2 regions of the Shinella sp. 838 genome follow, and region 2 is predicted to be linked to the other one. Evidence: riboswitches for the same ligand, from Rfam matches in the RefSeq annotation. Region 2 holds a riboswitch; the other holds the start of a gene.

Region 1 (10,727 bases), on a different contig from region 2:
TGTGCAGGCAGGCAAGCGCCAATGGATCGCGGAAGCTGGAAAGCGCCTCGGAAAAGGCCTCGATCGCCGGCGCCGGCTGTTCCTGATGCATCACGCCTTCGATGAGAATGAAGCGCGCGCCCCGGTTATCGGCCGCCCAGCGGAGGATCGGATCCCAGCCCTCGCGCTGCCGTTCGACGAGCCCGGCCGGTGAATCCGCGCGATAGCAGAGCATGTCCGTGCCGGCAAAGCGCACGATCTCGTCGAAGACCGCGTCGAAGTTCTCCGCGACACCGTCGACGGCCGTGTTGACGAGGCGGGTCACCGGCATCTTCGCCGGATCGATCTCCTCGCCCTGCCCGTCCCATTCGGCGACGAGACGCGTAGCGATCGGTTGTGTCGGCACGGCAAGGAGTTTCTTACCGGGCGTACGCACCGGGCGGCCGTCGAGCAGGATGCGATGGCCCTCCTCCACCTTGTCGGTCGAGACCTCCTTGTAGAAGCGCTTCGGCAAAGGGCGCTTCATCTGGATCTGCGCGCGGCGCACCGGATCGGGATCGCTCATCGCATCGGAAAGGTCGCTCAGAATGTCACGCATCGGAAATCTCCAGCCATTCGAGGAGGTCGGCGGGCGTGCGCAGGATATGGTCCGCGCCAGCCTCGACCAGTTCGGGCACACTGGCATAGCCCCAGGAAACGCCGATCGCCTTCGCGCCCGCCGCTTTCGCCATCTGCATATCGTAAATCGCGTCGCCGATGACAACCGTGCGGGTCGCATCGATGCCCGCCTCGCTGCAGCATTCGGTCACCATGGCCGGGTGCGGCTTGGAGGGGCAGTCGTCCGCCGTGCGCGAGACGAAGAAGGTCTTGTCGAAGCCGTGCGCGGCGCGGATGAGGTCGAGGCCGCGGCGGGATTTGCCGGTGACGGCACCAAGGATCAGGTCGTCTTGCCGTTCGAGGCGCGCCATCATGGCGGCGATGCCGGGAAAGAGCGGCTCCTGGAAACCGGGTTCGGCGCGCACGCCGGAATAGGCCGCCTTGTAGTGTGCGGTCATCGCCAGCGCCTCGTCGTCGACATGCGGCTTGCCCTGCATGCGGGCAATGGCGATGTCGAGCGTCAGGCCGATGATCGCCTTGGTCTCGGAAATATCCGGCCGCGCATGGCCGAAATCGACGAAGGTGCGCGCCATGACCTCATGGATCAGGTTGACGCTGTCGACCAGCGTGCCGTCGCAATCAAAGAGAACGAGCCGCATCAGTCTTCCTCGTCCGCCGCGTTCTGGTCGAAGCCGAAGAGGTTCCAGGTCTGCACCATGTGCGGCGGCAGCGGCGCGGTGACGCGCAGGCGCCCGCCATTGGGGTGCGGAATGTCGATGCGGCGGGCATGGAGGTGCAGGCGGTTCTGTACGCCGCCGGGGAAATTCCAGTTGACGTCGGCCTCGAAATATTTGGGATCGCCGAGGATCGGGTGGCCGATATGGGCAGCGTGGACGCGCAGCTGGTGCGTACGGCCGGTATAGGGCTCCATTTCAAGCCAGGCAAAATTCTGGGCGGCCTGCTCGATGACCCGGTAGAAGGACACGGCATGATCGGCGCCGTCCTCGCCGTGTTTGGCGATGCGCATCCGGTCGCCATCCGGCGTTTGCTCCTTGACGAGCCAGGTCGAGATCTTGTCCTCATGCTTCTTCGGCACGCCCATCACCAGCGACCAATAGGTCTTCTTGGTATCGCGCTCGCGGAAGGCGGCCGTCAGCTTCTGCGCCGCACCGCGCGTGCGGGCTATGACGAGCACGCCCGACGTGTCGCGGTCGAGCCGGTGCACGAGGCGCGGCTTTTCACCCTTCTGGTTGGTCCAGGCCTCGAGCATCTGGTCGATATGGCGATTGACGCCGGAACCACCCTGCACGGCGATGCCGGCCGGCTTGTTGAGCACGATGACCTTGTCGTCCTCATGCAGCAACATGCGAGAGAGCAGTTCGTGATCGGAGGAATGCTTTAGATCGCGACCGGCTATGGGTCCGCCCTTCGCAGCCTTGGCATCGACCTCCATCGGGGGGATGCGGATCATCTGTCCCGGCTGTACGCGGGTATCGCTCTTGACGCGGCCGCCATCGATGCGCACCTGGCCGGAGCGCAGCAATTTCTGGAGCGGGCCGAAGCCGAGGCCCGGATAGTGGATCTTGAACCACCGGTCGAGCCGCATGCCCGCCTCGTCGTTCTCCACCTGCTTGTGTTCGATGCCTGCCATGTCAGCCTTCTTTCGTTGCGCCGTGCTTTAGCGCAAGAACCGGCTGAGGGGAACCGTCTAGAATGCGCGGAAGGTCAGCGTCGTCAGCGAGCGCACGATGCCCGGAATGGAGGCGACGTGATCGTTGATGAACTTGCCGATATCCTCCTCGCTGTCGACATAGATTTTCAGGAGCAGATCGTAGTCGCCACTCGTCGAATAGAGCTCCGAAATGAGTTCCGTAGCGTAAAGCGCATCGGCAACTTCGTAGGTTTTGCCCGGAGCGCATTGCAATTGCACGAAAATCGGCTTCATCGGTCCTCCCGCGCCATCGGCGGCATGCTTGTTGCCGCCCGATTCCGGCGGCCTACAGTGCTTCTTATGACGGAATTCCGCCGGCAAAGGCAAGGCCGGCCGAAATTCGCACAGACCGTTAAAATTCGATGAAAATGCAACCCTTGCGGTTCATGTCTCGGAAAGGCGCAACTGTTAAATTGCGAGAACGTAACCAACACCGTAGAACGCCATGACACAGATCGTGACAGTTTCGCCGGCAACGGCCGCTTATGCATCACAAGGGATGCGGCTGCAGACGCGCGCGAACACGCTTTTCGAGGAACGCATCCACGCCTGGAGCCAGGACGCCAAGGTTCGGGGTGACGCCCGCGCGATCGCCGCGCTCAATGTCATCCAGCCGCCGGCCCTCGCGCTCGCGCTGATCACGGCGCCCGGAGGCACGCCGCAGGTAACGGTCGCCGAGGCACAACGCCTCTATGACGAGAACGAACTGCCCGCCCTCCCGGAATCCGCCTGATCCTCCCCACAGAAACAGCCGTCCTCCGACCTCTGGCCCCCTCGGGGGCCTTTTCTTTGCAGCCCTCTCCCGGCCCTTTCCCGCTACGACAAAAATTCGCTTGGGAGCGACGCAACGCTCTTGCCAAAGCGCAGGCAACGCCGTTATCTGGAGACAACCTCGCTGGGAGAAGCTGGCCGTCCGACCACGGGCATGGCCAGTGCCGAAGGAGCAACCGCCCCGGAAACTCTCAGGCAAAAGGACCAGCAAGGTGCCGTCGTAACTCTGGAGAGAAGCGTTTTTCGAGCGCTCGCCGAAGGGATAACAATCTCAGGCGAAGGGACAGAGGGGGCTCAGGAGAGCGGCGCGAGAGCGCCGGGATTGTGAGCCGGTGCCCGTTAGATCGTGGGCGCCACAAGACTGGAGGGCGCCTTTTGGACGAAACGTCTGAACTCAAGAAAACCCCGCTTCATGCGCTGAACGTTTCGCTCGGCGGACGCATGGTGCCGTTCGCCGGCTATGAGATGCCGGTGCAATACGCTGCCGGCGTGATGAAGGAGCATCTGCACACCCGCGGGGCCGCCGGCCTCTTTGACGTGTCCCACATGGGCCAGGTGACTGTGCGCGCCCGCTCCGGCGACAATGCCGACGCCGCTCGCGCGCTGGAGACGCTGGTGCCGGTCGACGTGCTCGGCCTCGGCGAAGGCCGCCAGCGCTATGCCCTTTTCACCAATGACGAAGGCGGCATCCAGGACGACCTGATGATCGCCAACCGCGGCGACCATTTCTACGTCGTCGTCAATGCTGCCTGCAAGGACGCGGATTTCGCCCATATGCAGGCGAAGATCGGCGATGTCTGCGAACTGACATTACATGACGACCGCGCCCTCATCGCCCTGCAGGGCCCGCATGCCGAGGCCGTGCTTGCCGAACTCTGGGCGGACGTCTCCTCGATGCGCTTCATGGACGTGCGCGCCTGCGACCTGCACGATGCCGACTGCATCGTCTCGCGCTCGGGCTATACGGGTGAGGACGGTTTCGAGATTTCCATCCCCGCCAGCCTCGCCGAAGCGGTCTGTCGCCGCCTGCTCGACCATCCGGACGTGTTGCCGATCGGCCTTGGCGCGCGCGATTCGCTGCGTCTTGAAGCCGGCCTCTGCCTCTACGGCAACGACATCGACACGACGACGACGCCGGTGGAAGCCGGTCTCGAATGGGCGATCCAGAAGGTGCGCCGCACGGGTGGCGAGCGCGCCGGCGGTTTTCCGGGCGCCGCTGTTATCCTCGACCAGCTTGAGAACGGTGCCTCGCGCCGTCGTGTCGGCCTGAGGGCGGAAGGCCGGGCGCCGGTGCGCGGCGGTGCGGTGCTTGCCACCGACGCCGAGGGCGAGGATGTCGTCGGCACCGTCACCTCTGGCGGCTTCGGCCCGAATGCCGACGGCCCGGTGGCCATGGGTTACGTCACCAAGTCCGCGATCGCGCCCGGCACCCAGCTCTATGCCGGCGTGCGCGGAAAATTCCTACCCGTCACCGTCGCGGCGATGCCCTTCGTCAAGAACACCTTCAAACGCTGACCAGCGAACAGATTTTCCCAGGAGAGGAACGAACATGCTGAAATTCACCGAAGAACACGAGTGGCTGAAGATCGAGGGCGGCGTCGCGACCGTCGGCATCACGCAGCACGCAGCCGAACAGCTCGGCGATCTCGTCTTCGTGGAACTGCCCGAGGTCGGCGCGACCTTCGACAAGGGTGGCGATGCCGCGACCGTCGAAAGCGTCAAGGCCGCCTCCGACGTCTATTGTCCGCTTGACGGCGAGATCGTCGAGGTCAACGAAGCGATCACCGCCGATCCCTCTCTCGTCAACAGCGACCCGCAGGGCGCCGGCTGGTTCTTCAAGCTGAAGCTCGCCAACCCGTCCGATGCGGACGCGCTGCTCGACGAAGCCGCCTACAAGGAGCTTGTCGGCTGATGTCTCTCCCCAAGGATTTCGCCTTTACCGATTACCAGCCCTACGATTTCGCCAACCGTCGCCATATCGGCCCCTCGCCGAAGGAGATGGAAGCGATGCTGAAGGTGATCGGCTATGACAGCCTCGACGCGCTGATCGACGACACCGTGCCGAAATCGATCCGGCAGGAAAAGCCGCTCGAATGGGGCGCGGCGATGACCGAGCGCGAAGCGCTCGACAAGCTGCGCGAGACCGCCAACCGCAACAAGAAGCTCGTCTCGCTGATCGGCCAGGGCTACTACGGCACGATCACCCCGCCGGTCGTCCAGCGCAACATCCTGGAGAACCCCGCCTGGTACACGGCCTATACGCCCTACCAGCCGGAAATCAGCCAGGGCCGTCTTGAAGCGCTGCTCAACTATCAGACCATGGTCTGCGACCTGACCGGCCTCGATGTCGCCAACGCCTCGCTGCTCGATGAAGCGACGGCCGCCGCCGAAGCCATGGCCATGGCCGAGCGCGTCTCGAAGTCGAAGGCAAAGGCCTTCTTCGTCGACGAGAACTGCCACCCGCAGACCATCGCGCTCCTGAAGACCCGTTCCGAGCCACTTGGCTGGAGCGTCATCGTCGGCGACCCCTTCACCGATCTCGACCCCGTCGACGTGTTCGGCGCGATCTTCCAGTATCCCGGCACCTACGGTCATGTGCGTGACTTCTCGGGCCTCATCTCGCGTCTGCACCAGACCGGTGCCATCGCCGTCGTCGCGGCCGATCCGCTGGCCCTCGCCCTCCTGAAATCGCCCGGCGACATGGATGCGGATATCGCCATCGGCTGCACCCAGCGTTTCGGCGTGCCGGTCGGTTACGGCGGGCCGCATGCGGCCTATATGGCGGTCAAGGACGCCTACAAGCGCTCCATGCCCGGTCGCCTCGTCGGCGTTTCCATCGACGCGCGCGGCAACCGCGCCTACCGCCTGTCGCTGCAGACCCGCGAACAGCACATCCGTCGCGAGAAGGCGACGTCGAACATCTGCACCGCGCAGGTGCTGCTCGCCGTCATGGCCTCCATGTATGCCGTATTCCACGGCCCGCAGGGCCTGAAGGCGATCGCGCAGAGCGTGCACCAGAAGACCGTGCGCCTCGCCAAGGGCCTCGAGAAGCTGGGTTACACGGTCGAGCCCGAGGTCTTCTTCGACACGATCACCGTGCATGTCGGCAAGTTGCAGGGCATCATCCTGAAGACCGCTGTCGCGGAAGAGGTCAACCTTCGCAAGATCGGTGACGACCGCATCGGCATCAGTCTCGACGAGCGCTCGCGCCCCGTCACGCTGGAAGCCGTCTGGCGCGCCTTCGGCGGCGATTTCGAGGTGGCCGAATTCGAGCCGGACTACCGTCTGCCGGAAGACCTGCTGCGCACCAGCGAATACCTGACGCATCCGATCTTCCACATGAACCGCGCGGAAAGCGAGATGGTGCGCTACATCCGCCGCCTCTCCGACCGCGACCTCGCGCTCGACCGCGCGATGATTCCGCTCGGTTCCTGCACGATGAAACTCAATGCGACAGCGGAAATGCTGCCGATCACCTGGCCGGAATTTGCAGAAATCCATCCCTTCGTTCCGGCCGACCAGGCGCAGGGTTATCGCTACCTCATCGAGGACCTGTCGCAGAAACTCTGCGACATCACCGGCTACGACGCCGTTTCCATGCAGCCGAACTCCGGCGCACAGGGCGAATATGCCGGCCTGCTGACCATCCGCGCCTACCACCTCGCCAACGGCAACACGCACCGCGACGTCTGCCTCATCCCGACCTCCGCGCACGGCACCAATCCGGCCTCCGCCCAGATGGTCGGCATGAAGGTCGTCGTCGTGAAGGTGTCTGACAACGGCGACATCGACATGGACGATTTCCGTGCGAAAGCAGAGCAGTACGCGGAAAACCTCTCGTGCTGCATGATCACGTACCCCTCCACGCACGGCGTCTTTGAGGAGAACGTGCGCGAGATCTGCGAGATCGTCCACAAGCACGGCGGCCAGGTCTATATCGACGGCGCCAACATGAACGCCATGGTGGGCCTTGCCCGCCCCGGCGATATCGGCGGCGACGTCAGCCACCTCAACCTGCACAAGACCTTCTGCATCCCGCATGGCGGCGGCGGTCCCGGCATGGGCCCGATCGGCGTCAAGGCGCACCTTGCGCCATACCTGCCGGGTCATCCCGATATTCCGGGTCTCGGCGGCACCGGTGCGGTCTCGGCAGCGCCCTTCGGCTCTGCCTCGATCCTGCCGATCTCGTGGAGCTACTGCCTGATGATGGGCGGTGCTGGCCTGACGCAGGCGACGAAGGTGGCGATCCTTAACGCCAACTACATCGCCGCCCGTCTCAAGGGCGCCTATGACGTGCTCTACACGTCCTCCAGGGGCCGCGTGGCGCACGAGTGCATCATCGACACGCGCCCGCTTGCCGAAAGCGCCGGCGTTACCGTCGACGACGTCGCCAAGCGGCTGATCGACTGTGGCTTCCACGCCCCGACCATGAGCTGGCCGGTGGCCGGCACGCTGATGATCGAGCCGACCGAATCGGAGACCAAGGCCGAGATCGATCGTTTCTGCGAGGCGATGCTGGCGATCCGCGAGGAAGCCCGCGCCATCGAGAACGGCACGATGGACAAGGTCAACAACCCGCTGAAGAACGCCCCGCACACGGTGGAAGACCTCGTCGGCGAATGGGACCGCCCCTATTCGCGCGAACAGGCCTGCTACCCGCCGGGCGCCTTCCGGGTGGACAAGTACTGGTCGCCGGTCAACCGCGTCGACAACGTCTACGGCGACCGCAACCTCGTCTGCTCCTGCCCGCCGCTCGAGGACTACGCGGAAGCCGCCGAGTAAGCATTGCAAGACTTTGAGCCCCGGCCGATCCTATCGGCCGGGGCTTTTTCATTGCGGGCAGGGAAAGATTGGCGGTGGGGCGAGCCCTTACGGGGAGACTGCAACGTCCACCCAGAAGCGGGTAAAGCCTTCTGCAAAATCACGGTAGCCGCTCAGCGTGGAAGGCTTGACCGCATAGGCATTGGCACCGTTTTCATAGGCGCGGTTGACGTCGGTGGCGCTGGACGACGAGGACAACATGATGACGGGCGTCACCGCCGTGCGGGCGCGTCCGCGCAGCCGCTTGAGCAGCTCCATGCCGCTGGTGCCGGGCATGTTGATGTCGAGAAGGATATAATCGAAGGCCTCGCGGTCAAGCCGGTCGCTCGCCAGTTCCGCATCGGCGACATGGGTGATTTCGAGCGCACTGCCGGTATCGCTGAAGGCACGCATGACGAAGCGCACGTCCACCGGGTCGTCGTCCACGACGATCAGCTTTCTAGCCGAGCCTCCCACGATCGTTCCCCTTTGACTTTATGGGTTGCGGAAACGTCACGACGAAGCGTGCCCCCGGACCATACTGCGTGTCAAGCGCTATCACACCGTTGTGGCTCTCGACGATCCGGCGCGCCAGGGCAAGTCCGACGCCGGTGCCCTGATACACCGTCTCATCGCGGTGAAGGCGCTGGAACACCTCGAATATCCGCCCGACATGCTGCGGATCGATGCCGATACCGTCATCCTCGACGACGAATTCAGTGCCGTCAGCCCCCTCGCGGCAATAGACCCGCACGACGGGCGCCTCGCCCGGCCGGCGATATTTCAGCGCATTGCCGATGAGGTTTTGCGCCAGCCGCTTCAAGAGCTCGGGATCGCCCATCACCTCGGGCATCGGTGCGGTCTCGACATGTCCATCGGCCTCCCGCACATGGCTTTCCAGGAGCGCCAACGCCTCACGCACCACGTCGGAGAGCGAAACGGGCTTCGGCGCCGAGATCCGGTAGGCGATCTGCGAATATTCCAGCAGGCTGTCGATGATCCGGCGCATGCGCGCGGCACTCTTGCGGACGTGGTCGGCATAGTGCGGCAATTCGGTCATGTCGCCGCGATGCAGGTCTTCCGAGATCATCTCGGCAAACATGGACAGATGGCGCAGCGGCGCCTTCAGGTCATGCGAGACGGTGGCGGTGAACTGGTCCAGCGCCTCGTTCTTGCGGCGCAGCTCGTTCGTCTGGGCCTCCACCTGCTGCTGCTGGCGCTTGGCCTCGGTAATGTCGCGGCCGACGCAGACAATCTCGCAGGCGCCGTCCTCGTCGAAGATCGCGACGGTCGTCCACAGAAGCCATGTCTCCTGCCCGCCGCGCCCCTCCATGCAGACTTCCAGCGTCTTCATCGGCTCGGCGCGCGTGTAGCTGCCGATGTCCATCAGCACCGCCGTATGCTCCGGCGCGCAGGACACGTCCGGCAGGTACCGCCCGATCAGCTCGTCCGTCGTCGAGCCGACGAAATGGGCGTATTTGTCGTTCGCAAAACGGATCGTCAGGTTCCGGTCGAAACGCAGGATCATGTCGGGCAGGATCTGCAGCAGCGAAAGATATTCGCGGCGTTTCGCCTCCAGCGCCGCTTCGGTGCGCTTCAGCTCCGATATGTCGACACGCAGCGCGACGATGTCGCCGGTCTCCGACACATGGCTCTCACCGCGAATCCACCGGTCCTTGCCGAACTCGAAGATGGCGCCGCCGCTGCCGGTGTTGCGATGGCTTTCGAGACGCTCGCGCACCATCGCCTCGGCCTCCGGCGTGCCCTCGCGAATGCCGGGAAACATGCCGACGCGGATGTTGGCACGCGCGATGCTTTCCAGCGTCACGCCGACACGCACGGCATCACGGGCAAGGCCGCAACGCTCCTTGTAGGAACGGTTGAACAGGACGAGGCGCTCCTCCCGGTCGAAGATCGCAAAACCCTCCGTCATGGTGTCGAGCGCCGCGGCGATGCGCTGGCCAAGCAGGATCTGCTCGCCATGGCTGCCCCCGCTCAAAAGACTGCGCAGGAGAAGCGCATAGGACGGGCCGGCTGCCTCATCCGGCAGCGCGATCACATGGGCTGACGCTTCGAAGATGTTGCCGTTGTCGTGGCGAAAACCGAGGGCATGGGTGTTTTCACGGCCAGCCGCGGCCTGGCCGGCAAGAAGCGCCGCCGCGACCTCCCCGGCGAGAACAACCGTGCCCGCAGGCCGCCTGTCGTCGCGATTCCAGCCGAATGTGCGGGCGGCCGCGTCGTTGTGGGAGACGAGGCGCGCCTCGGCGTCGACGATGACCACAGGAAAGGGCAGGTTCTGGTACAGTGTCGCGGTAAAGCCGTCCATCGCTCGCGCCCCTCCCGCTGGCAATCACGCCGGCACCGGATTCGCGCGCCGCGCGTGGGAGACTAGGCAAAACTGCCGGAGAAGAAAAGCCGCAAGGATTGGCAGTCCGCGCCGGCCTGCCGGCAGTTCAGCCCGCCCGTACGGTCGGCTGGCCGGAAGCGGCAAGGACCGCAAGATCGGCAGGCTTCAGCTCGACCGATTCGCCGCAGCCGCAGGCCGACGTCTGGTTCGGGTTGTGGAAGGTGAAGCCGGAGCGCAGCGTCGTCACCTCGAAATCCATCTGCGTGCCGAGAAGGTAGAGCACCGCCTCCGGCGCAACCCAGACCTTTGCACCATTGTGCTCGATCAGGTCGTCCTTGGCATTGGGTTCGGTGACGAGGTCGATGGCATATTCCATGCCGGCGCAACCGCCCTTCTTGATGCCGACGCGAATGCCCTTGGCATCGCTGCCGGCATTGTCGACGATCGCCTTGACGCGGTCTGCCGCCGCATCGGTGAGTGTCATCACTGCAAAGGCCATGGGCCGTTTCTCCTTCGCCGACC
Region 2 (10,727 bases):
CAGCATGCGGAACCGATAGATCTGCTCGAAGGCCTCCGGCGTCTTCGCCACCGGCAGGAAACGCCAACCGTATCCCTGCTTGCGCTCCGCCCAGCCCTCGCGGGTAGCACGCATCAGGACATCGTTGAGCTGCGATTTGGTCAGTTCATAGCGCTCGCGCAACATCTGCTCGGTCACCTCGGCGGGGATGCGGTCCGTCAGCCAGTCCTCTGCCAGCCTCTGGTAGTCATTCGCGATCTCGAATGGCTCGGCATCGTCGCGTACCCGCTCGACGATGCCTCCGGCCGTCTCCCGCACGAAGAAGCCACGGTTTTCCTTCTGCTCCAGCAATCCCTGACTTGCCAGCATGTCCATCGCCTCACGCACAGGCGAACGGGAGACGCCGAAGCGGTCCGCCAGCTGCTGGGTCTTCACATGGTCGCCCACCGTCAACTCCCCGGAGGTGACGAGAAGGGTGATTTCGTTGGCGATGGTCTGGGCCAGTTGGCTGGAGCGCATGTCTTCGGTGTCCCTGGTCTTCCGGAGGGGCGTGTCGGGCAGAGGTTATTCCACGGGTGGGGCAAAAGAAACAATAGCCCAGATTTTTTGCATATCCTGCCGGATAAAAGCCAATGAGAGGCCAGATTCCGATTGACACATCCATATAATTGGCTTTTTAAGTTCTAAAAATCATTTTCTTGGAGCTTTCGGCGATGCGGCAGATCGAAACGGCGCAGGGAACCGCCCGGCTCGTCCCGTTGAACGAGGTCTTCGAAGGTCGGCTCGAACGCTTGCCCGTCGTCCTGCGCATCCTGCTCGAGAACGTGGCACGGCGCGACCCTGGCCGGCTGGCGGCCTTCGTCGCCGCGCTCGACCGCTGGATCGAGGACGGCACGAGCGAGGGGGAGGTCGATTTCCATCCGTCCCGCGTGCTGATGCACGACACGACCTGCGTGCCCGCACTGGTGGATATCGCCGCCATGCGCGACGCCATCGCCGAGGCTGGCGGCGACCCTTCGTCCCTGACCCCCGCGCTGCCCGTCGACGTTTCGGTCGACCACAGCGTGGCCGTCGACTGGTATGGTCGCCCGGGCGCGCGCGAACACAACATGCGCCGCGAGATGGACCGCAACAGCGAGCGCTACCGTCTGATGAAATGGGCGACCACCGCGCTGCCCGGCGTCCGGGTCCATCCACCCGGCACCGGAATCATGCACACGCTGAATCTCGAACAGCTCGCCACGGTCATCGGGATCGAGGGGCGCGACGGTGAGCGTTGGGTTGCGCCCGACACGCTCGTCGGCACGGACAGCCACACGCCGATGATCAACGGCATCGGTGTTCTGGCCTGGGGTGTCGGCGGGCTCGAGGCTGAGAGCGTGCTTTTCGGCATGCCGGTGACGCTGCGCATTCCTGACGTGGTCGGTGTCCACCTCACCGGGCGACTGAGGCCCGGCGTGCTGTCGACGGACCTCGCGCTCGAGGTCACCCACCTGCTGCGCCGGCACGGCATCGCCGGCGAGTTCGTCGAATTCTTCGGCGCGGGCGTCTCCACGCTGACCGGCGGCGACCGGGCGGTCGTCGCCAACATGGCGCCGGAATACGGCGCCTCGACCGGCTTCTTTCCGATCGATACACAAACGATCGCCTATCTTCGTGAAACGGGGCGCTCGGCCGATCATTGCGCGCTGGTGGAGACGGCGGCAAGAGCGCTCGGCCTCTGGTTCGATCCCGCCGCGGAACCGCGCTACACCCGCGTCGTCGAGCTCGATCTTGCAAACGTTGCGCCGCTTCTCGCCGGCCCGTGTCGGCCGCAGGACAAGCTGCCACTTGACGAGGCGGCACGGGCACTGGAGGCGGCGAGCGGCCAACCGTTCCGGCAGGGAACACAGGACATACCGGATGGCGCGATCGCCATCGCCGCCATTACGAGCTGTACGAACACCTCCGACCGTCGGCTGCTTGCCGCCGCAGGCCTCGTCGCACGCAAGGCCCGCTGCCTCGGCCTTCGCCCGCCCACCTGGGTCAAGACCTCCCTTGCGCCCGGCTCACCCTCCGCCGAGCAGTTTCTCTCGGCCAGCGGACTGCTTGCCGATCTGGAAGCGCTGGGCTTCGGCATCGTCGGCCATGGCTGTACGACCTGCATCGGCAATTCCGGGCCGCTGCAGCCGGACATGGCAGAGGCGATTGCCGGTGGAACGGTGGCAACGGCGCTGCTTTCAGGCAACCGTAACTTTCCGGGGCGTGTGCATCCGGCCCTGCAGTTCGGCTTTCTTGCGTCTCCGCCACTCGTCGTCGCCCTGTCGCTTGTCGGCAGGATCGTGCCCGATCCCATGAATGTAGAGATCGCCCGCGGGGCCGGCAGCAACCCGATCCGCCTTGGCGAACTGCTCGCGTCAGACGCGGAAATCGATGCTGTGGTGCGACAGTTTTCCGAACCGCAGGCCTTCAGGGAAGCCTTTGCGCAGGCCCGGCAATACGAACCCTGGCAACAGCTCGATGCGCCGCGATCCGTGCGCTTTCCGTGGTCCGAGACCTCCACCTATCTCCGCCGGCCGCCCTTTGCCGCCGCGGGACAGGAAAACCGGCTGGGCGCCTATACGGCCCATCCCCTGCTCGTCCTCGGCGACGACATGACGACCGACCACATCTCACCGGCCGGCCAGATCGCGACCGGCAGTCTTGCCGGGCAACACCTCATCGAACGCGGAGATCCCCCGGCCGACCTCAACGTCTACGCCGCCCGGCGCGGCAACTGGCAGGCCATGGTGCGCGGCCTTTTCGACAACCGGACTGCCGCGAACGTCCTGATCGGCGGCCGGCCGGCCTCGCGGACCATCCATGCGCCGACGCTGGAGGAAGGCCCGCTCTGGGACGTGGCCGAACGATACTGGGCGGAGGGCCGTTCCATCGTCCTCGTCGCCGGCGAACGCTACGGCACCGGCTCGTCGCGCGACTGGGCCGCCAAGGGCGTGGCGCTGCTCGGCGTGCGCGCGGTGCTCGCCCGCAGCTTCGAGCGCATCCACCGCACCAATCTCGTCGGCATGGGCGTGCTTCCCATCGTGATCGACCGCGCGACGCCCTTTTCCCCGGGGCCGACGGACCGTATCGAGATCGACGCCACGCAGGTGGTACCGCGTGGCCCGATCAGCGTGACCCTGCTGCGGCCCGATGGCACCCGCCAGCAATTGCAGGCCCACGCCGCAGTGGAAACGGACCGGGAGGCCGCCATCCTGGTTTCCGGCGGCATGATCCCGGCGATCCTCTCCGCGAGGCTTCGCCGACAGTCCTGAAGCATTCGTCGCGGGGATGCGGCAACACCCCCAAGACGATAGTGGCCTATTTCGACGGGTCCTCGTTTCCTTTCCCACCGCGCCCGCCTGCAAGGGCAAGCATGTCGGAGAACAGGGCCGTCCATTGGGCCTCTGTGATATCGATGAGGCCGAAGGCCTTCAGCAGGAAGGCGCCCTCACCGGCGAGGAAAGCGAGCGCCGCCTGCCTGTCCTCCGCCTTGTCCATATCCAGCCCCGCCAGGCGATGTGTGTACCAGACCCGGCTCGACGCCACCTGCTCCGGGCTTTGCAAGAGGGCCGTCATCATCACGGCGGAACGAGAGTACTCCGCCTCGTCGCTGTCGCGGGTCGCGAGCAGATGTCCGCGGATGACGGACTGCGGCGAGCGGTCATCGCCCGCATGCGCCATCACCTCCCCCTCGAACGTGCTGCCCCAGCGCTCGATCATCGAGCGGATCAAATTCTCCTTCGTGCCGAAGCAATATTGCACGCCGCCCTTCGTGATGCCCGCGGCGCGCGCGACGGCATCGAAGGTCAGGCCCGCCGCACCGTCCGAGGCCACGATGGCCTCCGCGGCGTCCAGAACACGGTCGCGATCTATACTGCGCGGTCGTCCTGCCATTTCACCCCTTCCATTTCAATACGAACGTATTTATATAGCGCCCCACGCGCATGCAACCTCTAAACACCATGCCCAAGGATCATACCCATGTCTCGTGGTAAACGCTGGCTCGTTCTCGCCGTCGTCTCCAGTGCCCTCTTCCTGATCGTCATCGACATGACGGTGCTCTACACGGCCCTGCCCAAACTGACGCACGCACTGTCAGCGACAGCCGCGGAAAAGCTCTGGATCGTCAACGCCTATCCACTAGTTGTCGCCGGCCTGCTGCCCGGTCTCGGCACGCTGGGCGATCGGCTGGGCCACAAGCAGATGTTCATGGCCGGCCTCATCGTGTTCGGTCTCGCCTCGCTCGGCGCGGCCTTCGCCCCCTCCTCCGCCCTCCTGATTGCCGCACGCGTCGTCCTGGCCGCCGGGGCCGCGATGATGATGCCCGCCACGCTGTCGCTCATCCGCCTCACCTTCACCGACGAGAAGGAGCGCGCCTTCGCCATTGGCATCTGGGCTGCGGTCGCCTCGGGCGGGGCAGCGCTCGGCCCCGTCGTCGGCGGGCTGCTGCTCGAATATTTCTGGTGGGGTTCCGTCTTCCTGATCAACGTTCCGGTCGTGCTCGTCGCGCTCGCGGCAAGCGCCGTCCTGCTCGCCCGCCGCGCGGGAGACCGCAACCGGCCCTGGGATCTCCTCGGCTCCGTGCAGGTGATGTTCGGCCTCGTCGGCCTCACCTATGCCGTCAAGGAAGCGGGCAAACGTGATCCTTCCTGGGAAAGCGCAGCCATCGCGCTCGCCATCGGCCTTGCGGCGATGACGGTGTTCATCCGCCGCCAGCGCCGCAGCACGGCACCGCTGATCGATTTCGCGCTCTTCGCCAATCCGCGTTTTACCGCGGGCGTCGTCACCGCACTCGTCGCCTCCGCCGCCCTCATCGGCGTGGAGCTGGTCTTCAGCCAGCGGCTTCAGCTCGTGCTCGGCTATTCCCCGCTTGAGGCCGGCCTGCTCATTCTGCCGATCCCCGCAGCCGCCTTCTTCGCCGGGCCGCTCACCGGGCTCGCCTTGCCGCGCCTCGGTGGTGAACGGGTACTCTGGGCCGCACTGCTGCTGTCCGGGCTTGCGCTTGCCGCCTTCCTCGCCACGCACCAGGGACCGACGGGTTACTGGATCGCGGCCCTCGCCGCGATGGGCGTCGGTGTCGGCGCCTCCATGACGGCGGCATCGGCCGTGATCATGCTCTCGGCACCGGAGGAGCAGGCCGGCATGGCCGCCTCCGTGGAGGAGGTTTCGTTCGAACTGGGCGGCGCGCTCGGCATTGCACTGCTCGGAAGCCTGATGTCCGCCCTCTACTCGAAGGCGATGGTGGTGCCGCAAGGCATAGCGCTTGCCGACGAGGCCCGCGACAGCCTCGACGAGGCGCTGGTTCTTGCCGACGGCCTCAAACCGGACCAGGCACAACAGGTCATCACCCTTGCCCAGTCCGCCTTCGACTATGCCTTTGTCGGCGTTGTCGGCGTCGCCGTGGCGATGCTGATTGCGGTCGCTTTCACGCTCTACTGGAAACTGAGCCCGCGCTGATCATCGCACGAGTGCCGCGCTACGCGCGGCCTCACTCCACCCAGGCACCGTTGCGCGCGACGATACGGCCGCGCTTGACCACGAGGCTGCGCTTCGGCCGGTCGACGAGGATCTGCGCCCGGTTTTCGCCCTCGATCAGCACAAGGCTGCCCTCGCAACCGACATCGAGGCCGTAGCCTTCAAGATCGAGCAGGGCGGCGCCGCGCGCCGTGCCCATGTCGAGCGCAGCGACCAGCTCGTCATCGGTGCGGCAATAGGAGCGGTAGGACAGCAGCCAGCAGCGCTCCAGCATGTCGCCGTTGCCGTGCGGGTTCCAGGTGTCACGCAGGGAATCCGAGGCGACGGCGCATCTGACGCCGCGTCGAGCCAGCTCGAACATCGGCGGAAAATCGATCTCGCCCGGAACGGCAGAGATGATGCCGATATCGTTTTCCGCAAGGACGTCGATCATCCTGTCCACCGCATCGGCCGCCCCGTCGCCAAGACAGAAGGCATGGCTGACAACGACGCGGCCCTGCATGCCGTTCGCCCTGGTACGCTCGGCGATCATCTTCAAGGTGGCCAGGCCGAGTTCGCTCGCCTCGTGCAGGTGGATGTCGATCTTCGCCCCCTTGCGGCTGGCGATGTCGAAGACCGTGTCGAGATGCCCTTTGGGATCACCGTCGATATCGGTCGGATCGATGCCGCCGATGATGGATGCCCCCTCGTCGAGCGCCGCCTCCATCAGATCCGCCGTGCCGGGATCGATCATCATGCCGAGCTGCGGAAACGCGACGAGTTCGAGACCCACGGCGTGGCGCGTCCTTTCATGGGCGCGCAGCACCGCATGCAGGTTGTCGAGCTTGTAGCCGCTGGAAATGTCGACATGGCTGCGGATATGGGTCGAGCCCATGGCAACGCACTGCCGCATGAGGTTGCCGGCGCGCTCCTCCGTGCTCCAGGGCAGGTTCTGGCGGATCTCGACCTCGTTGTCGATCATCGCACGCAGCGAGGGCGGCACATTGATGCTGTGCCACGGCAGGCCCCAGAGGATCTTGTCGAGATGCACGTGCGGCTCGACGAAGGGAGCGATGGCGACGGCATTGCCGCCATCATGCGCGGGAACGCCCGGCTCGCGCGGCAGGTTCGCGCCGATGGCGACGATCCTGCCGCCCTTGATCAGGATGTCGGCAGTCTCACCGCCATCGGGCCGGACATTGGTTACAAGCAGGTCGGTCATTTCGGAGAACCCTGAAATCAGCACGGATGCGGGTGGAGAACGTCATTCTTTTCCCGCTTTGCCAATCTCCGCTCTCCACCGTCCACTTGGCAACCGTTGAGGATGCAAGCCTCAATCGACCTGGGCGACGAGGCCCGCGGACTTGATACCGGCAACCGCGCAGATCTCGTCATTGTCGGAGGTATCTCCGGTGATACCGACCGCACCAAGCAGCGCCCCGGCGGCATCGCGGATCAGCACGCCGCCGGGAACGGCGACGATCTTGCCACCCGAGACGGCGGTCAGGCCTTCAATGAAGTGCGGGCGCTCCTTCGCGTTCTTGTCCAGCCAGCGTGAGCCCATGCCCACGGCGAGCGAACCATAGGCTTTGCCGAAAGCGATCTCATAGCGCAGCATGGAGGCACCGTCCTGCTTCTGGAAGGCCTTCAGGTGCCCTCCGGCATCGAGCACCGCCACGGTGAGCGGCTTGAGGCCGGCCTGAGCGCCCGCCTCCAGGGCGGCGGCGATGATGCTGTTGGCGACGGCAAGGGTAAGTTCGGCCATGTCTGTCCTCGTAGGGTCCTGTTTTCCGAAAGGTCCCGGCGAAGGATCGCCGGAACCCGAACTGTCGAAAGCTTCGCTGCCCTTCTATCAGGCGGCGATGGCGCGGTCTGCTGCCATTTCGCCGGCAATCGTATCCGTCACCATCTGCGCAGTCGCTGCCGAAAGTGTCCAGCCGAGATGGCCATGGCCGGTGTTGTAGAACACACCCGGCTGACGCCCCTTGCCGACCCGCGGCATCATGTTGGGCATCATCGGGCGGAGGCCCGCCCAGGGCACGACACGATTGGTATCGGCCTCGGGAAACAGCATGCGCGTCCAGTCGACGAGCGGCTTGACGCGATCGTGGCGGATGTCGCGGTTCATGCCGTTGAATTCGGCCGTGCCGGCAACGCGGAAACGGTCGGGGCCAAGACGGCTGGTCACGATCTTCGCCCGGTCGTCGAGCAGGCTCACCCAGGGGGCTGCCGCCTGGCTGCGCTCGTCATCGAGATGCACGGTGATCGAGTAGCCCTTGACGGGATAGATATTGACCCGGTCGCCGAGCATGGCGGCAATCTGGCGGCTGGCCGTGCCGGCGCAGACCACGACGCCATCCGTCTCGACCTGGCGCTCCGCGCCCTCACCCGTCGCATAGCTGATGCGGAATGCACCGTTTCTGCCGATCGCCGTCACGCGGGCATCGAAAAGGAACCGGGCGCCCCGGCGCTGGCAGGCCTTCGCAAGGCCCGAGGTGAACTTGTGGATGTCGCCGGTCGAATCCGACGGCGTGTAGAAGCCGCCGTGGAAGGCCCCGTGCAGGGTCGGCTCGATCGACTTGACCTCTTCGGCCGTCACCGCCCGGCGGTCGAGTCCGCCCTCGGTCAGCATGGCGTTGACCTTCGCGGCGTGGTCGAAGCTCGCCTTGTCCCAGTAGATGTGCAGGATACCGCGGCGCACATGGTCGAAATCGATGTTTTCGCGCTCGGCGATGGAGAAGAGGTGCTGCCGGGCGGCGATCGCCAGACGGGTCGTTTCCACCGTGTTGTCGCGATAGCGCATGATGTTCGAGACGAACTCGGCAAGCCAGGAATATTTGTGCCAGGTCGGCCGCGGGTTCATCAGCAGCGGCGCGTCGTTCCGCATCATCCATTTGACACCCTTGAACAGGGTGGACCAATGGTTCCAGACCTCGGCATTGCTGGCGGAAAGCTGACCGCCATTGGCAAAGGAGGTTTCCATGGCAGCGTAGCGCTGGCTTTCGAGCACGGTGACGTCGAAGCCACGTTCAAGAAGGGCATAGGCAGTGGTGACGCCGGTAATACCGGCGCCGATAACGGCGATATGGGGCATATAGGTCTCTCGCTCCGTATGACATCAGGGTACGGGCCGGAGCCCGCGTTTTCCCCAATCTGTCACGGTACCTGAGAGTTTACCCGCACGGCACGGCCGCGGCGGCTTTCCCCTTCGGTGGACGCTCACAGCGTCTCTCTCCAGATCGTTCAACTGCACGGTCACTTGTGCCTGAGAGTTTCCTGGGGGGTTGCTCCGTCGGCGCCGGCCTTGCAGCCGGTCTCTCCCATGCAGTCTTGTCGAACGCGCGCAGGCTACCGCAATCTTGAGGAGAATCAAGAGGGGCGATGACGATGTCCCGAAACTTCCGCCCCGGCACCGGCAGGCAGCGCGAGGAAACGCAGGGCCGAGACGAGCCCGATGGCGGCGATGCACAGGAAGGCGGCACGGATATCCACCAGCATGCCACCGCCAGCGGCCTCGGGGAAAAGGGCGGCCGAAAGGCGGATGACGGCGGCGGCAACGGCGACGCCGAGAAGCTGCGCGAGCTGCTGCAGCATGGCGGAGATGGTGGTCGCCGCGCTACGCTGGGCGGGCGTGACATCGGCAAAGGCGATCGTCGTCAGCGCGGTGAACTGCATAGAGCGGGACAGTCCGCAAACGATCAGCAGCCCGAAGAGCAGCAGCCACGGCGTGTTACCGTCGACGAAAGCGAAGGCGCCGATCGTCAGCGCAGCGACAAGGCCGTTGACGACGAGCAGCGTACGGAAGCCGAAAAGGCGCAGCGCCGGCGTCGTCACGCTCTTCATCAGGAGGTTGCCAAGGAAATAGACGAGCACGAGCGAGCCGGTCTCGACGGCGTCCATACCGAGGCCGACCTGGAACAGGAGCGGCAGCAGGAAGGGCGTGGCATTGACCGCAAGCCGCCCGGCAGTACCGGCCGAGAGCGTCGCGAAGGCAAAAGTCGGAACCTTGAGCACGGCCATGTCGAGCAGCGCATGCGGCGCGCACCGGAGATGACGGACGGCAGCCCAGCCGGCGACGAGGCCGAGGGCGAGAACGGCAAGCGTGCCGGCGCCGCCCGTCGGCGCGCTGGAGAGCTCCAGGCCGGCAAGCGTGAGGGCGAGCGCGCTTCCCGTCAGCAGGAAGCCTTTGAGATCGAAGGGGCGCGCGCCCTCGGCCGGCACTTGCGGCACGAAGAACAGCACGAGCGCCACGCCGAGCAGGCCGAGCGGCAGGTTGATGAAGAAATTCCACTCCCAACCGGCATGGGTTGTAACCCAGGCGCCGATCAGCGGCCCGACCACCGGCGCGATCAGCGCCGGCCAGGTGATGGTGGCGATCGCTCGCACCAACTCCGCCTTCGGCGCGCCGCGCAGCACGAGCTGGCGCCCGACGGGCGTCATCAGTGCGGCGGATGCGCCTTGGACGAGCCGCGCCGCGGTGAACTCGCCAAGCGAACCGGAAAAGCCGCAGGCGACGGAAGAAAGCGTGAAAAGTGCGATCGCCGTCACGAAAACTTCGCGGGTGCCGAACCGGTCGGCAAGCCAGCCGGCCGGCGGAATGAACACGGCCATGGCAAGCAGATAGGCCGTGAAGCCGATGTTGAGCGCCACGACATCTGTCGAGAAGGCCTTCGCCATCGCCGGCAGCGACGTCGCGATGATCGTGCTGTCGAGCATCTGCATGAAGAACGCCACGGCGACGACGGCCGGGACGATGCGGGTGCGGTGGAGCGGTATGGGCTGTGAGGGAATGGAAGACATCGCAATCACAAAAAAGCGACGGCGTTCAAGACGCCGCCGTCCGATCCTATAGAACAATTCCAGCGAGAGCGCGAAGCGGATTTGCCGGACGTGCAAGGAGACAAACGAAGAGAGCGTTTCCGCAATCCGGAGACAAGCGGAAGCGCCCGGAGATCAGTTGCTGGCATCCAGCTTTTTGACGGCGGCATCGTAGAAGGAGCGGTCGATCCAGGTGTCGTAGTTGACCTTGCCCTTCAAAAGCTCGGCATCGGCCATGAACACCTCCTCACCCTGAAGCGCACGCACCGCCTCCTCGGTCACCTGCGGATCCTGGAAGAACTTGCCGTCCGGATAGGTCGCGCGCACGGCCTTGTCGCTGTTGCCGGTCTCCTTGACGAAGATCGCGATCGTCTCTTCCGGATTGGCGTCGGCCCAGCGCGCCGCCGCGATATCGACGGCCAAAAGGCGCGTCACGATGTCGGGGTACTTGCGGG

What was found. A riboswitch is a leader RNA that binds a small molecule or an ion and turns the genes downstream of it on or off. The one in region 2 is predicted to bind glycine.
Region 1: linked by a shared signal. The riboswitch ahead of gcvT (glycine cleavage system aminomethyltransferase GcvT) and the one ahead of P9A16_RS25290 (D-amino acid dehydrogenase) in region 2 are both predicted to bind glycine.

What each region holds. Positions count from the first base shown of each region.
Region 1 is NZ_JARSBQ010000011.1:194,286-205,012, reverse strand. Features, by position in the region: gene P9A16_RS26565 (ATP12 family chaperone protein) at 1-577, opposite strand, end outside; gene P9A16_RS26560 (HAD-IA family hydrolase) at 570-1,235, opposite strand; gene P9A16_RS26555 (RluA family pseudouridine synthase) at 1,235-2,227, opposite strand; gene P9A16_RS26550 (Lrp/AsnC ligand binding domain-containing protein) at 2,285-2,521, opposite strand; gene P9A16_RS26545 (hypothetical protein) at 2,733-3,020, shown strand; glycine riboswitch at 3,174-3,275, shown strand; gene gcvT (glycine cleavage system aminomethyltransferase GcvT) at 3,434-4,573, shown strand; gene gcvH (glycine cleavage system protein GcvH) at 4,608-4,970, shown strand; gene gcvP (aminomethyl-transferring glycine dehydrogenase) at 4,970-7,840, shown strand; gene P9A16_RS26525 (response regulator) at 7,928-8,335, opposite strand; gene P9A16_RS26520 (ATP-binding protein) at 8,319-10,184, opposite strand; gene sufA (Fe-S cluster assembly scaffold SufA) at 10,312-10,704, opposite strand.
Region 2 is NZ_JARSBQ010000010.1:186,069-196,795, forward strand. Features, by position in the region: gene P9A16_RS25260 (GntR family transcriptional regulator) at 1-498, opposite strand, end outside; gene acnA (aconitate hydratase AcnA) at 693-3,272, shown strand; gene P9A16_RS25270 (TetR/AcrR family transcriptional regulator) at 3,319-3,894, opposite strand; gene P9A16_RS25275 (MFS transporter) at 3,982-5,457, shown strand; gene P9A16_RS25280 (amidohydrolase family protein) at 5,489-6,676, opposite strand; gene P9A16_RS25285 (GlcG/HbpS family heme-binding protein) at 6,788-7,219, opposite strand; gene P9A16_RS25290 (D-amino acid dehydrogenase) at 7,307-8,548, opposite strand; glycine riboswitch at 8,697-8,787, opposite strand; gene P9A16_RS25295 (MFS transporter) at 8,824-10,254, opposite strand; gene P9A16_RS25300 (aliphatic sulfonate ABC transporter substrate-binding protein) at 10,408-10,727, opposite strand, start outside.